2 regions of the Enterococcus sp. AMC1623 genome follow, and region 2 is predicted to be linked to the other one. Evidence: predicted binding sites of a transcription regulator. Region 2 holds the regulator's gene; the other holds the start of a gene.
What was found. Region 2 encodes CtsR, which represses protease genes until heat stress. Its sites were predicted from a motif close to TTGGTCAAAAAAGGTCAAANA; they were not measured.
Positions count from the first base shown of each region.

Region 1 (3,218 bases), 1.1 Mb from region 2:
CACCGGTTGGACCTACAAATAAGAAAGAGCCAATCGGACGATTTTTCTTGCCAAGACCGACACGATTGCGACGAATCGCTTTGGCTACTTTATCAATTGCTTCATCTTGACCAATCACATGTTCTTTTAAGTCAATGGCTAAGTTTTTCAATTGGGCTTGTTCTTTTTCTTTTAGTTCACCGACTGGAATACCTGTCCGCTCTTCAACGATTTGTTCCATAGTTTTTTCATCGATTACAGGTGTTTCTTCTTCAGTAATTTGACGTTCTTTCATTTTTTGTAATTTATTGATTTGGTCTCGATAATAAGCTGCTTTTTCAAAATCTTCTTCCTGAGAAGCTAGTTGTTTTTGTTGTTGGGCATCTGCTAATTTTTTATCGATAACTTTTGGATCAACAAATTGAATAGTTAAGTTTTCTTTTGAACCAGATTCATCTAATAAATCGATTGCTTTATCTGGTAAGAAACGGTCTTGGATATAACGATTTGAAAGAACAGCCGCAGCACGGATTGCTTCATCTGTATATTTTACATGATGATAATCTTCATAACGTGGTTGGAGACCTTTTAAAATGGTAACTGTTTCTTCAACAGATGGTTCGTCCACACGAACAGGCTGCATTCTACGTTCTAACGCAGCATCTTTTTCAATGATACGATATTCACTAAGTGTAGTCGCGCCTACCATTTGTATTTCGCCACGAGCTAATGCTGGTTTCAAAATATTACCGGCATCCAAGTTACCATCCCCAGCACTTCCAGCACCTACGATTTCATGCACTTCATCAATAAATAGGATAATATTTTCCGCTTGCTTAATTTCTTCAATTAGTTTTTGGACGCGTTCTTCAAATTGACCACGGATACCTGTTCCTTGAACTAATGAAGCAACATCTAGACGAATTACTTCTTTATCCAAAAGTTTTTGAGGAACATCACCATCGACGATTTTTTGTGCCAATCCTTCAACAACAGCTGTTTTACCGACACCTGGTTCACCGATTAATACCGGATTGTTTTTTGTTCGTCGATTGAGAATTTCAATGACACGTTTAATTTCTGAATCGCGACCAACAACAGGATCGATTTCACCATCTCGAGCTTGTTGCGTAATATTAATACCATATTCACCTAAAATTCCAGGTGTATTGTTGATAGGTGGTTGCCCACCATTAAAATTATTTTGATTTCCACCTGCTTGGGTAGGAGGCGTCTGATTATAGGAAGGAGTTCCTTGTTGCATTTGTTGAGACATTTGTCTAAACAAATCATCTAGACTACCAAAGCCAAATGGATCTTGAGGCATCGCATTTGTTGTTTGTTGACCTTTAATTTTTTGATAACAACTTTGACAATAATCAATTTGTTTTCTTTGTCCGCCGACATTTGCATATAAATGAATTGTCGCTTCGTTTTTTCCACAGTTTTGGCAAAGCATAGTGTCTCACGACCTTTCATACAGTTTTGTCTTTTGTAGTGAGTAATCAGGAAAAGAAGGGCAATTAATCCATTGACCAACTTTGACCTTTAACACTATTATACAATCTTTTTAATGATGTGCAAGTATTTGAATTTGCAGTTTTCTTAAAAAGAATTATAATTTTTAAGGTAGAAGAATTACAATTAAATAAAGGAGCTTAACTATGGAAAACAACCCTTATGTTGATTTATTAGATAAATTGCAAAATGGAGAGATTGAAGAAATTGTAATAGAAAGAGACGATTTTTTTGTGTTTCGTGAAGTGTGGATTAATCGAGAAGACCGCACATCCTTTGTTGGGGAAGCTGGTTTAAATGGGAAAATAATTTATCGCTATGAAATGGATGCGAAATAAAAAGTAATTTTCGTAAGTATTTGATGATTTATTTGGGAAAACGGTTGTCTAACTAACAAAAAAATGGTAATCTTAACAATTGAAAGGGTGGTTAAATTCTGTCTGTTAGACAAGAGTTGACAAAAGTAAGCCCTCACAAAAAATTTAGATATCACTAAAGGAGATTGATAATATGGAAAAGAAAGATTTTCACGTAATTGCTGAGACAGGAATTCACGCACGTCCAGCGACTTTATTAGTTCAAACAGCGAGCAAATTTAACTCTGATGTTAACTTAGAGTACAAAGGTAAATCAGTTAACCTTAAATCAATCATGGGCGTTATGTCTTTAGGCGTTGGTCAAGGTTCTGACGTTACAATTACTGCAGAAGGTGCTGACGAAAAAGAAGCAATTGCTGCTATCGTTGAAACAATGCAAAAGGAAGGATTGTCTGAATAATGGTTGAAATGCTAAAGGGAATTGCGGCAAGTGATGGCGTAGCAGTTGCGAAGGCATACCTATTAGTTCAACCTGACTTAACTTTTACAAAAGTTACAGTTGAAGACATATCTGCTGAAGAAGCTCGTCTAGATGATGCACTAGCTAAATCTACTGAAGAATTAAAACAAATTCGTGATAAAGCTGCTCAAGCTTTAGGCGAAGAAGAAGCGCAAGTATTTGACGCTCATTTAATGGTTCTTAGCGATCCAGAAATGATTGGTCAAATTAAGCAAAATATTTCAGACAATAAAGTTAATGCTGAATCTGCGTTAAAAGAAGTTACAGACATGTATATTGGCATGTTTGAAGCAATGGAAGATAATGCTTATATGCAAGAGCGTGCTGCGGATATCCGTGACGTTGCGAAGCGTGTATTAGCACATTTATTGCAAGTAACTTTACCTAATCCATCTATGATTAATGAAGAAGTTGTTGTGATTGCACATGACTTAACACCGAGTGATACAGCGCAATTAGATCGTAATTTCGTTAAAGCATTCGTAACTAATATTGGTGGACGTACTTCTCACTCAGCGATTATGGCTCGTTCTTTAGAGATTCCAGCAATCGTGGGAACAAAAGATATCACTGCAAAAGTAAAAGCAGGTGATATTATAGCTGTTAACGGTATCGAAGGCGATGTTATCGTCAATCCTACTGAAGAACAAGCTACAGAATTCCATAAAGCTGGAGAAGCTTTCGCTGCACAAAAAGCAGAATGGGAAAAACTTAAAAATGCCCAAACTGTTACAGCTGACGGTAAACACATTGAGCTAGCAGCAAACATTGGTACACCAAAAGATTTAACTGGTGTCCATAACAATGGTGCTGAAGCTGTTGGACTTTATCGTACAGAATTTTTATACATGGATGCTCCAGATTTCCCATCTGAAGAAGACCAA
Region 1 is NZ_CM177096.1:236,737-239,954, forward strand. Features, by position in the region: gene AC4BC7_RS01190 (ATP-dependent Clp protease ATP-binding subunit) at 1-1,438, opposite strand, end outside; gene ykzS (protein YkzS) at 1,644-1,835, shown strand; gene AC4BC7_RS01200 (phosphocarrier protein HPr) at 2,008-2,274, shown strand; gene ptsP (phosphoenolpyruvate--protein phosphotransferase) at 2,274-3,218, shown strand, end outside.
Region 1: the regulator CtsR is predicted to act here: its motif matches at 1,508-1,528, upstream of AC4BC7_RS01190 (ATP-dependent Clp protease ATP-binding subunit).

Region 2 (3,218 bases):
TTAGAATTTCTTCTGCTTCTTCTGGAGTTGGTTCATCGACTTGTACTCGAGCAAAACGACGTTCAAGTGCTGAATCTTTTTCAATATATTTTTGATATTCATTTAACGTTGTTGCACCAATGGTTTGTAATTCACCACGAGCTAAGGCTGGTTTTAAAATATTCGATGCATCAATCGCACCTTCTGCTCCACCAGCACCAATTAATGTGTGTAATTCATCAATAAAGAGAATGATTTGACCATCTTGATAAATTTCATCAATGATTTTCTTCATGCGATCTTCAAATTCACCACGATATTTGGTACCTGCAACTAATGCACCCATGTCCAACATCATCAGACGTTTTTGCTGCATGTCTTTTGGTACTTCACCATTTACGATTTTTTGTGCTAAGCCTTCCGCAATGGCAGTTTTACCAACACCTGGTTCGCCGACTAAAACAGGATTGTTTTTGGTACGACGGCTAAGAATTTGAATCAAACGTTTGACTTCTTTGCTACGTCCGACTACAGGATCTAAGCGTTGTTCACGAGCTAATTTCGTTAAATCGCGAGCCAATGAATCTAAGGTTGGTGTCCCTTCTTGTTGCGGTTGTTGACGTTGTTGCGGGCGACGTCGGCTTGCATTGCTTTTTGATTGTACGCCCATTTTTTTCTTCAATAGTTGGCGCATTTTTGCCAAGCTCATTCCTAAATTCAACATAATACGTGACGCTAAAATTTCTTCATCACGTAATAAACCGAGGAGTAAGTGCTCCGTGCCAATTTGTTGGGCACCCAAACGTTTTGCTTCATCGCCAGCATAGGCAAAAATTTGTCTTGCTCGTGGAGAATAGGGTAAAAAGCCCCCTGTTGGATATTCTTTCATTGAACCATAACCGGTTAAATGTTCGATTTCTTCCCGAATATCATTTTCATTTACACGCATTTCGCGCAATGTTTTGCCGGCAATGCCATCTTGCTCGATAATTAATGCTAATAAAATATGTTCTGAACCTACAGATTGATGTTTAAAGTATTTTGCTTCTTCTTGAGCAATGGCCAGCACCGCTTTTGCTCGTTGTGTAAATAGTTCATCCATCGCACTCACTCCTTATCTTCATAACTTAATCGTTCTAAAATCCCGTGCATAATTGACGCACGAATGATATTTTCTTCCGCTGATTTTCCTAAAACGGCTTTGCTAATTGTCGTCAGTAATAAATTACCTTCTCGTTTTGACAGAATACCTTCTTCGTATAACTTCTGAATAATTGATACCGCATCTTTTTCAGAGATTGTTTTATCAAATAATTGATTGACTTGTTCTAAAAAATGATGATAATTCGCAATTTGAATTTTCTCAATTCGAATATAGCCTCCACCACCACGTTTACTCTCAACCGCATACCCACGTTGAATAGTAAAGCGAGTATTGATGACATAATTGATTTGCGAAGGTACACAGTTAAATAAATCTGCCATCTCTGCACGACGAATTTCTATCATTTCACTTTCCTCAAGAATCTTCTTCAAATATGCTTCGATTAAATCAGAAGTATTTTGATGACCCATTTAAACGCGACCTCCCTTGACTAATATTGACCTTAATTATAGCGAATTTTCAGAAGTTTGAAAAGAAGAAGGACTCTAAAGAAAAAAGGATAAAACAAAAGTTTAAACTTTCGCTTTATCCTTGCCCTTATTATTCATCTGTGGATGTTTCGCCAGTTACATTTGAACTCTCAGAAGTTGTCGTCTCACTGCTTTCTGAGTCAGAGCTAGAAGAACCATCGTCTTCTTTCCCGCTAGAAATAATTAGATGAACTGTCTCGTCTTTTTCTACAGAGGTTCCTGCAGAAGGATCCATTGAGATTACCCGTCCTTTATCTACAGAATCACTATATTCTTCTGATGTGGATACAGAAAGGTCTTGGTTTTCTAATAAAGATTTTGCAGCCGATTCAGTCATATCTGTCACATCTGGTAAATCAATTGTTTCAGGTGGCTCTGGACCTTTACTAATTTCTAACGTAATGGTCACATCTCCTGGTGAAATATCTGAACCAGCTTCTGGTGATTGTTTGACAATAGTGCCTTCCTCATTGTTGCTATAGACTTCACTAATATGCACTGAGTTATTGCCTAAACCAGAAGCATCTAGTTCACTTCGGGCATTGGTTTCTGTGTAACCAATTAAGTTAGGCATCTTCACTGTTTCTGGCCCTTTACTGATTGTCAACGTAATCTCTGTTTCTCCAGGAATAATATCAGCATTGGCTTCTGGTGTTTGCTTGATAACTAGACCTGCACTCATGTCACTAAATTCTTCGACAATCGTTACTGAATTATTCCCTAGACCATAATTCGTCAACTCTGCACGAGCATCACGCTCTCCATAACCGTATAAATTCGGCATCATGACAGGTTCTGCTCCTTTGCTGACAGTTAATTCAACTTCTGTCTCTTTAGGAACAACTTCTTCACCTTCTGAAGGGGTTTGGTCCATAATTTCATTAGCAGGTGTATCATTATCATAAACTTCTTCGATTGTTATTTGACTCTCGTCAAAACCAAGTTCTTTTAATTCTGCAATCACTTTATCTTTTTCTTGGCCAACGTAATCTTTCATTGCTACTTTTTTACTACCGGTACTAATATATAAGAGTACTTCTTTAGTTCGTTTAATAACCGCGCCTTCTTCAGGATCAGTCTTCACTACATGATTTTCAGGAATTTGATTACTTGGAAATTCTTTGGTTTCTGTGGCTACTTCAATTCCGGCGTCATGCAATGTTTCCCGTGCAGCCGCTTCTGTTAAACCTGCGACTTCTGGAATAGTTACTTGATTGCGCCCACCGCCAAATACTAAGTAATAAGTCAAACCCGCTACTGCTAAAAAGAGTAAGAGAGGTAAAAGCAACCAGCGTTTTCTTCTCTTTTTCTTCACCGGTACTTGCGGCTCTGGTTCTGGTATTTCTTTTTTAGGAGTCGGCATTTCTTTAAATGAATCCGGCATCGGCGTGTCTTCTGAAATAGGTGTTAAAATTTTAGTTTCATCCAACATCGCATGTGGTTCCCATAATGGTTCATTTAAGCGCTCTGGAGAAAGAGCTGTTTCAATGTCACGACGCATTTCATCGGCTTCTTTGTAACGATCACTTTGTTCTTTCGCAGTGGCTTTTAAGACAATGTTTTCAAGTGATTGCGGGACTTCTTTATCGTAAATACGAATCGAT
Region 2 is NZ_CM177096.1:2,589,040-2,592,257, reverse strand. Features, by position in the region: gene AC4BC7_RS12475 (ATP-dependent Clp protease ATP-binding subunit) at 1-1,081, opposite strand, end outside; gene AC4BC7_RS12470 (CtsR family transcriptional regulator) at 1,087-1,554, opposite strand; gene pknB (Stk1 family PASTA domain-containing Ser/Thr kinase) at 1,685-3,218, opposite strand, start outside.